Regions from separate parts of the Halobacillus sp. K22 genome, predicted to be linked through region 2. Evidence: riboswitches for the same ligand, from Rfam matches in the RefSeq annotation. Region 2 holds a riboswitch; each other region holds the start of a gene.

Region 1 (3,278 bases), on a different contig from region 2:
GCATGTTCAAAAGCACCATGAACAATAACAATTGTGGCTAAATTTTGATTGGAGTTTAATCGTTTCACTTCTACACGGCTCCTATCACTTTGCTATACTTAATATAACCATATTATAAGGGGGTTTAGTATGATTTGCGAATATAAAGGAAAAGAACCTCAGATTGATGAAACTGCTTATATCGCTGAAGATACTGTAATAACGGGGGATGTAACGATCGGTGCTTACTCAAGCATTTGGTTTAAAACAGTTATTCGAGGAGATGTATCATCCGTACATATTGGCAACAATGTGAATATTCAGGACTTAAGTCTGCTGCATCAAAGTCCAAATCTTCCATTGGTAATTGAAGATGGTGTGACGGTTGGTCATCAAGTTACCCTTCACTCTCCGCATATTAAGAAAAATGCTTTAATAGGCATGGGAGCCTTAATCCTGGACGGAGCTGAAATAGGAGAACAGGCTTTTATTGGCGCCGGCAGTCTCGTACCTCCGGGAAAGGTGATTCCTCCGAACACCCTTGCTTTCGGCAGGCCGGCCAAAGTTGTACGTGAATTGACCGAAGATGACATAAAAGAAATGAATCGAATCCGGTCCAGTTATATAGAGAAAGGTCAATATTACAAAGGATTGCAAGATTGATCCTGGATAACTCTCCCAGTACAAACCAGACCACTTACGTTTATTTTAAAAAAACTGTTAAACTTCCGATTTGATTTTAAGGTTAAACTCTACATGAGATGGATTCAAAAAAAGGGAACTATCCTATTTAAGGAGTTCCCTTTTTAAAATATAGTAACTGTTCCTTTAACTGAAACGTTGTATTAATTTATCCGCCTTATCCGTTTTCTCCCATGGAAACTCTACATCTGTGCGGCCAAAGTGCCCGTAAGCCGCAGTCTGTCTATAGATAGGCCTGCGTAAATCAAGCATCTTAATGATACCGGCTGGACGAAGATCGAACAGATCTCTTACCGCTGCAACGAGGTCCTCTTCAGTTACCTTTCCTGTGTTAAAGGTATTGATGGAAATGGACACAGGCTGTGCCACCCCAATAGCGTAGGCTAACTGCACTTCAACTGTATCAGCAAGACCAGCTGCTACAATATTTTTAGCTACATATCTGGCTGCATAAGCAGCAGAACGATCTACCTTTGTGGCGTCTTTTCCACTGAATGCCCCGCCGCCATGACGGGCATAGCCACCATAGGTGTCAACAATAATTTTTCTACCTGTTAGTCCAGCGTCCCCTTGAGGCCCTCCAATAACAAAGCGGCCTGTAGGATTAATGAAGTACTTGGTACTGTCATCAATTAAATGACTCGGAACAACTGGATCAATAACCTGTTCTTTAAGATCTTTTTTTATTTGTTCAAGTGTAATCTCTTCAGCATGCTGAGTTGATATAACGATCGTATCTACGCGAACAGGCTGATCATTAGCATCGTACTCAATCGTCACTTGTGTTTTCCCATCTGGCCGCAAGTATTCCAGCGTTCCATCGTTACGTACATCTGATAACCGTTTGGAAAGTTTATGGGCTAATGAAATTGGTAAAGGCATCAATTCTTTGGTTTCATTATTGGCAAAACCAAACATCAAACCCTGGTCTCCTGCGCCTATAGCTTCTATTTCATCATCGCTCATCTGGCCTTCTCTGGATTCATAGGCAACATCCACGCCGCCAGCAATATCAGGAGACTGCTCATCAATTGCTGTCAATACAGCACACGTATCAGCGTCAAATCCAAATTTAGCTCTTGTATATCCAATTTCCTTGATTGTTTTACGAACAATGGCTGGAATATCAACATACGTGTTGGTACTGATTTCTCCTGAAACAAGTACTAGTCCCGTTGTTACCGTTGTCTCACATGCAACCCTTGCATTTGGGTCATTTTTTAAAATTTCATCTAAAATGGCATCAGAGATCTGGTCACAAATCTTGTCAGGGTGACCTTCTGTAACAGATTCTGATGTGAATAACCGGCGATTGGCTGGCATTCTGAAAAACTCCTCCTTCTGTAAGTACAAAGTATTAGACGGAACTCTTTACCAGTATGTGTAGAAACTTTTTCATAGTTTCAATCTATGCTCTTTTCTTATGGATGTCACAACCTAAGGTGCAAGCAATTTGGAATAGCAATAGGCATATCAGGTGGTTTAGATATTGCCTTATAAATAGAAAAAACCCTTCCTGACTCGAGGAAAGGGGGCTGCTTCCTTTCGCTCTTATCGTCCAAGGAGTATTCGTCCTTGCTTCAGGTTAGCACCATGTCATATTGCACATGACGGTTGCTGGGCTTCAAAGGGCCTGTCCCTCCACCTACTCTGGATAAGAGAGTTTCCGTTCTAGGATATCGTATCGAAAACGTACTTTAATGTCAATTAAAGCATTAATGACGTGAAAAATACCTATTTTTAGGATCGTAGCCTTAATTCAATCTCTTATTTTCACTTTTAGGGGCACCCAGCTTTTTTTTGGGAAAAGTATTAAACCTTCCCGCCATTCCTACATAGTATAATTCATATGACTTTTCTCATTCTCCTTCCTTTATATTCTCCATATTAAAGGAAGAAATTAATTACAAAGCTCACCAGAAAATAAGTGGGCGGATTATTTTCATCTTCAGGTTGGCCTTCCTATAAAGGTCTATAGTAATCGATGATGCGGATTTCCCTGCACATTTCTATCTAAGAATGAGAAGGAGGCAGGCACGCCAACACGAAAGCGATTGGCGTTCAATTTCCACCTCATCCAGCTAAAAAAATACCTTTCGAGATTTAAAGAAAAGCCTTAAAAAAATTTTGAAAGCATTTTCATTATTAGTATGGATTAATAAATCAATTGTGTTATACTAATGTTCAGATTAACACATAGCTTGGATTAAAATCTTCTTATAAAGGCGGGTAGACACATATGAGTGCCATTAATCAAATGTCAGAATTGAATCTTTTATTAGCTCAAGACCATGTCCACCATCAATTATCGGTCCCTCAGCTAGTGGAAAGGGTTCTGGATCGCAACGAAGGAACATTGACAGACAAAGGTGCCATCCAGGCAACAACCGGTGCTTATACGGGAAGGTCTCCCAACGATAAATTCATCGTCAAGGATGACCAGTCTAGTCAATTGGTTGACTGGGGCAAAGTAAATCAATCTATTGAAGATGATGTATTTGTAAACCTTTATCATAAAGTACTGGATTACTTAAAGAACCGCAATGATTTATTCGTATTTAAAGGATACGCAGGAGCAGATGAAAAGTTCCGTCTTC
Region 2 (3,278 bases):
CCACCGCTTACAGCGTATCTTATACATCCTCTACCACTGGTGACAAAGTGGAGAATCATAAATGGATCATTCATGAAGAAGTAAAAGATCCCTCCAAGAAAAAGTTAGATCCAGGTTCAGAAGTAACCGTGAATGCAGACCATAGTGACGGAATGAGTGGAGCTAAAGCCCAAGTGGAATCTGCCGAAGAAACAACGGTTTATATGGTGGACTATACAGACACGGACAGCGGACAAGAAGTGACCAATCATAAGTGGGTTACAGAAGCCGAATTATCTGCTAAATAGAAATTACAGCCCCCCGTCAATCGGGGGTTTCTTAATGACTATTTTACACTTATATAAAACTATATCCTCTCTCTTCCTACGCGCGTTCACAATATCTTAACAAATGCCCTGACCCTTGTTCTATCCACTTTCATGACTTTTTTTCTTTTTTATATTTGGAAAACACAGAAAATTACCTTGCAAATAGACTGAATATTACGTAAAATCAATCATAATTTATAATAATAAACTATAAGGAAGTGAGCGTAATGCAAACTCAATCGGTGAGTACTTTATATAACGTATGCCCTCTTTGTCATGGAACTGGAAAGTATAAGGAATATGATGATGGTAAAGCCAATTTAATTGTTGATCATTACCAGCGTGTTAACTATGCGAATGAGACACTTGCCTGGAAGATGGCCGTCGAAGAAACCAGTTACATGAAGAAATGCGCGAAGTGTCATGGAAAAGGGAACGTCCTGAACAAAGAAGGCGAACAAATGTTTAAGCAGCTTCAGCAATATGCATAAAATCATTTCCCCCCTGTCTTTAGGTGGACTGGGGGGTTAAATGATCTTTTTCAAACAAAGTATCAGTTTTAGAAAAATTATTTTTTTCTGAAAACTCTCTTGATTCTTGAATTGTTTTCCTGTATTGTAAATCGCAAGCGAAATGATAACCGCCTAATTTTTGAAAGAAATTTTTAGTAATTTTTAATATCATTCTTGATTTAAGCATACCTTTCATGTAAAGTGTTCAACAGTTGCTTTTCCAAAAATTACATAATAATAAAACTTATCCAGAGAGGTGTAGGGACTGGCCCTTTGATACCTCAGCAACCAGCCATTGGCACGGTGCTAAATCCAGAAGGTAGTAGTTATACCTTGAAGATAAGGAGACTCTTTATACATAAAGGACCTTCTTCTTCAAGGAGGTCCTTTTTTATATCCATTTTTTTACGAAGGAGATGATCACCATGGCACGGAACAGGATTGAAACGATACTAGCCCAGCTAGGAAATAACAGTGATGAAGAAACAGGGGCTGTGAATCCGCCCATCTATTTATCGACCGCTTATCAGCATAAATCACTCGGGGTATCCACCGGATATGATTATACCCGCACGAAAAACCCGACACGCCATCTTCTCGAAGAAGGCATGGCCCAGCTTGAAAACGGCGATCAAGCCTTCGCCTGCAGTTCAGGAATGGCAGCTATTCAGTTGATCCTCTCCCTGTTCCGTGCAAACGAAGAATTGATCGTCGCGGAAGATATCTACGGCGGGACATACCGGTTACTCGAACACTATGCAGATGCTTATCAAATTCATTCGACCTACTCCGATTTCACGGATGTCGAGAGTGTCATTACTGAGAAAACAAAAGCTATCTTTCTTGAAACGCCGACTAATCCGCTGTTGCAGGAAGTGGATATAGAAGAAGTTTCAAAGATTGCTAAGAAACACAACCTCCTGCTCATTGTCGATAACACATTCTTAACGCCTTATCTTCAGCAGCCGCTGGATTTAGGAGCGGACATTGTGATCCACAGCGCTACCAAATATATTGGCGGGCACAACGATGTATTAGCCGGTGTGGTCGTCGCCAAAGGAGAAGAGATTTGTGAGAAGCTCGCTTTCTTCCAAAATTCATCAGGTGCTGTCCTCTCCCCTTTTGACTGTTGGCTCTTAATACGTGGATTAAAGACCCTGCCGCTTCGTTTCGATAAACAGCAGGCGAATGCGAAGGCCATTGTTGAGTTTCTAAGAAACGATCCGGGCATTAGAGAAGTCTTTTATCCTGGAAAAGGAGGAATGATCTCTTTCCGAGTTGAGGATCCTTCCAGTATCTCTGAATTTCTTGAGAATTTGTCGGTCATCTCTTTTGCCGAAAGTCTCGGAGGAGTGGAAAGCTTCATTACGTACCCGGCAACGCAGACCCATGCGGATATTCCAAAAGAAGAACGGGAAGAACGCGGAATCTGCGACCGGCTGCTTCGCTTCTCCGTAGGTACAGAACATGAAGAAGATCTGATTGAAGATTTGAAGCAGGCTCTCTCTGCTATTCAAAAGGAGGAAATACAATGAGGCCAGAAAACGATCAGTTGGAAACTCGTTTCATCCATGGTTCTGCGAATAATCGAAGTCATCAAGAACCGGCTACAGGTGCTGTGAACGTCCCGATTTACTTATCGTCCACTTTCCATCAGGAAAGCTTCGATACGATGGGCCCCTATGATTACAGCCGGTCCGGCAATCCAACGAGACAGGTGCTTGAAGATACGATCGCTAACTTGGAAGGCGGCGCGCGCGGCCTCGCCTTTTCCTCAGGAATGGCAGCTATCTCCTCTGCCTTTATGCTGCTTTCCGCCGGGGACCATGTACTTGTTTCCAAAGATGTCTATGGCGGCACATTCCGGTTAATTACCGAAATGCTCGGTAAATACAATATCGATCACACTTTCGTTAATATGACTGACCTTAACGAAACGAGCCGAGCAATCCAGTCCAATACAAAAGTCATTTATGTAGAGACCCCTTCAAACCCTTGCTTAAATATTACAGATATTGAAGGAGTGGCAAAGCTTGCTAAAGCCCATGGCTGTTTAACCTTCGTGGATAACACATTCATGACACCGCTCTATCAGAACCCGCTTGAGCTAGGCGCCGATATTGTCCTGCATAGTGCCACCAAGTTTTTATCCGGGCACAGCGATATCATTGCAGGGCTCGCCGTTACTAAAAATGAAGAACTTGGAGAGAGACTCGCTTTTATTCAAAACTCCTTCGGTTCCATTCTTGGCGCTCAGGATTCCTACCAGCTGATCCAGGGGATCAAGACACTCGGGGCCCGGTTGAAGCAATCGTCGGATTCGGCATTGAAGATCGTCTCTCACCTGCAAGATCACTCACTTGTGGAAGAGGTTTACTATCCAGGTCTTTCCCACCACGCCGGTCATCCGATCCACCGGAGACAATCTACCGGAGCAGGGGCCTTACTTTCTTTCCGG
Region 3 (3,278 bases), on a different contig from region 2:
TTAGACCCCATCGATTTAGCAGCTTCGATGACACCTTTATCTACTTCTTTCAATGCAATCTCTACAAGTCGTGCATAGAACGGTGCCCCACCTATAATTAGCGCGGGCAGTGCCGCTTTAGGGCCCCGAATAGTGCCTATGAGAAAATCAGTAAATGGGAATAATAACAGAATTAAAATGATAAAAGGTATAGCTCTGAATATGTTAACAACTGAAGCAGTAATCCAGTTTAATATCTTGTTCTGCCACAGACCCCCAGGACCTGACAAGTAAAGAAGTAAACCTAACAGTAAACCTAAAACAAACGTTCCAGCTACAGAGATAAGCGTCATGTAGAGCGTTTCGTTGGTAGCTGTTATTAAATCATCCATAGTGACGTTTGGGAAAAATTGATTAATCATCCGGGCTCACCTCCACTTCCACAGAGGTGGATTGAATATATTCAATCGCACGCGTAATTTCTTCTTTATCACCCAGGAATTGCACAAACATCGTTCCATACGCACCCTTTTGGGTTTGAGTGATCTTTCCGTGCAATATGTTTACATCTAACACAAACTTCCTGGAAACTTCACTGATTAAAGCCTGATTGGTGCTCTCACCTACGAAGTGCAGACGAAGAATCTCTCCAGTCTTATACGTATCTTTTATAAGTTGAAGTGAATGTTCCCGCTCAGGGTCTCCCATTACCTGATCGACAAATTTCTTAGTAACCTGTTCTTTTGGATAAAGGAAAACATCAAGTACGTCTCCCTGTTCCACAATTTTACCTTGTTCCATAACTGCTACCTGATGGCAGATCTTTCGGATTACATGCATTTCGTGGGTAATGAGTACAATTGTCAGTCCAAGCTTCTCATTAATATCTACTAATAGATCAAGAATGGAATCTGTCGTTTCTGGGTCAAGAGCAGAAGTAGCTTCATCACAAAGAAGAACTTTAGGTTTATTCGCTAGCGCACGAGCTATTCCTACTCTTTGTTTCTGACCGCCGCTTAACTGAGATGGATAAGAATTGCCTCGTCCACTAAGGCCTACCAGGTCTATTAATTCATTAACACGTTTGGTTCTTTCGCTTTTAGGTACACCAGCTATTTCAAGTGGAAAAGCGATATTATCGTGAACAGTTCGAGACCACAAAAGATTAAAATGCTGAAAAATCATCCCAATCTCCTGCCGGGCCTCTCGCAGTTTCCCTTTGTTTAAAGAAGTCAAATCTTGCTCATCAATGGTGACCTTGCCGTCCGTTGGATCTTCCAGGCGGTTTAACAACCTTATGAAAGTACTTTTTCCAGCACCGCTGTAACCGATAACCCCGTATATTTCTCCCTTTTTTATCTGTAAACTTAGGTCGTCGACGGCACGGACCTCCTGATGTTTCGTTCGAAAGACTTTAGATAAGCCTTTAATTGAAATCATGTCGTCTTCCCTCCAATAAAAAAACCTCTCTGCTTGAGAACAGAAAGGTTAGCGTAACAATCTTTATCTGTTCTCTCATCTTCACAAGGATTACCTTGCAGGAATTGGCACCTTACCAAGTCTTAGCTTGCCGGTTGCCGGGCATCAACGGGCCAGTCCCTCCGCCTCTCTGGATAAGAGATTTTAATTTTTTATCACTTTAATACGTGTACGTACCATAAAGAGGATTCTAGCATTGTTAGAATTTCGTGTCAACTTGATAATATTCCTATAAATTCGACAAAATAAAAACTCTTCCTTAAATTAGAAGAGTTCATTTAGAACACTCTTCTCATCTACCAAAGTAAAATACTTTGCAGGAATTAGCACCGTGTTCATCTGCATAAACCGGTTGCCGGGCATCAATGGGCCAGTCCCTCCGCCTCTCTGGATAAGTGAAGATGTCGCTATTAAATTAATGATTATGTTAGCATGGGGCTATAAATTAAGTCAACAATTAAGGAGTGGTCACGTTGAGGAATGCGCCAAGTTTCGAACTTCCTTATTTAAATAAGGAAGGCTCTTATAATACTACAGAGGATCTGGGAAAAGTAATTGTTCTTACATTTTGGACCTCATGGTGCCCCGACAGCGGGAAGGATTTACCTAAGAAAGAGCAGTTATATAAAACAATGGACCATCAGAAAGTCAAGATGGTTACTATAAATGTATCTGGCCGTGAACGGAGCGAAGCTGAGGCAGAGGAATATGCAGAAAAGTTTTTATCTCAGCCTGCTCTTAAAGACCATGGTCGAACGATCTATGACTTGTTCAACAGTGAAGGTGTACCTACTACTGTGATTATCAACAAGGATGGTTTTATCCATTCACAATTCGGTGATCAAGCAGATTTCTTATCCATTGTAGAATCTCTGGGCGAACTCATTTAGCCAATAACAGGAGTGATTCGATAAACAAAATATTCCGGTATGCCCCTTGAACTTTAATCGTCGCCTGGGGAAGAGAAGTTAATTTTTGTTCACCCATAAACAAAGTTTTCATAATGGTACTGGAAGATTGCAGGTGAATGAGATTTAGTCCGTTTTCCTGTTGATCTGTTTTGAGATGCACCCCTGACTGGTCTATATACATGTAAATTCTATGATTGCCAACCTGGAGAATTACGTTAAGTCTTCTTTCCCGCCAACTGGGCAAAAGATCTGTTCTCTGATTCACTTGTTTAACCCAATCTTGTATGAATTCCACCATTGTTAACTCCTCCTTTGTTTGTTAAATAAATTCTTGATAAGGAGGAGTCAACCCTTTTAAAATAACGAAAAATCGTTCGTCATTTCCCGGGTAATTCATTTATTTTTTTACATATTCAGAAAGTTTATCGTACATAAAAGGAACAGAATGAAAGGCATAAACTTTCTCTATTATTTCCCCGTGATGTGTAATTAATAGACAAGGTACACTTTTTATTTGATAAGTTTTCATTAAGTCAGGATGCAGAGAAGCATTGCATTCCCTGAATAATTCTTTATTATAAGTGGCCTCTATAGCCGTAAGCATTTTTCTGGCCAAGTGGCAGGTCCCACAAAAAGGAGTATGGATGAATGTCAATCCAGTTTTTTGTTCTTCTAACTCGTGACCTGCTGACTTGTTATCTATTTCCTGCACAATGATCCTCCTAAATGAGATAGATGGGCTTTACGTGGAAATGCCTGTTTAATAAGGCTCTGGCTAATTCTGGTTCTGGCGTGGCTGCCACTTCACGAAATGCTTTATCAATATAGATGTGTACGGCATGAGGGAGCTCTGCTGTCAGCTGTTTTCTTAATTTGTAGCCAGAATCGTCTTCATCTACAAGAATATAC

What was found. A riboswitch is a leader RNA that binds a small molecule or an ion and turns the genes downstream of it on or off. The one in region 2 is predicted to bind S-adenosylmethionine.
Region 1: it holds a riboswitch for S-adenosylmethionine, as region 2 does, so the genes downstream of both, metK (methionine adenosyltransferase) here and ACTWPM_RS16205 (methionine biosynthesis PLP-dependent protein) in region 2, are expected to answer to the same signal.
Region 3: it holds a riboswitch for S-adenosylmethionine, as region 2 does, so the genes downstream of both, ACTWPM_RS12245 (methionine ABC transporter ATP-binding protein) here and ACTWPM_RS16205 (methionine biosynthesis PLP-dependent protein) in region 2, are expected to answer to the same signal.

What each region holds. Positions count from the first base shown of each region.
Region 1 is NZ_JBQQCN010000015.1:6,914-10,191, forward strand. It holds gene ACTWPM_RS11805 (lysophospholipase) at 1-68, opposite strand, end outside; gene ACTWPM_RS11810 (gamma carbonic anhydrase) at 130-642, shown strand; gene metK (methionine adenosyltransferase) at 808-2,004, opposite strand; SAM riboswitch class I at 2,230-2,342, opposite strand; gene pckA (phosphoenolpyruvate carboxykinase (ATP)) at 2,921-3,278, shown strand, end outside.
Region 2 is NZ_JBQQCN010000025.1:30,578-33,855, forward strand. It holds gene ACTWPM_RS16195 (YdhK family protein) at 1-287, shown strand, start outside; gene ACTWPM_RS16200 (hypothetical protein) at 536-799, shown strand; SAM riboswitch class I at 1,062-1,166, shown strand; gene ACTWPM_RS16205 (methionine biosynthesis PLP-dependent protein) at 1,246-2,355, shown strand; gene metC (cystathionine beta-lyase) at 2,352-3,278, shown strand, end outside.
Region 3 is NZ_JBQQCN010000015.1:91,829-95,106, forward strand. It holds gene ACTWPM_RS12240 (methionine ABC transporter permease) at 1-401, opposite strand, end outside; gene ACTWPM_RS12245 (methionine ABC transporter ATP-binding protein) at 394-1,419, opposite strand; SAM riboswitch class I at 1,492-1,599, opposite strand; SAM riboswitch class I at 1,748-1,856, opposite strand; gene ACTWPM_RS12250 (TlpA family protein disulfide reductase) at 1,923-2,348, shown strand; gene ACTWPM_RS12255 (hypothetical protein) at 2,341-2,667, opposite strand; gene ACTWPM_RS12260 (thioredoxin family protein) at 2,767-3,081, opposite strand; gene ACTWPM_RS12265 (toprim domain-containing protein) at 3,092-3,278, opposite strand, start outside.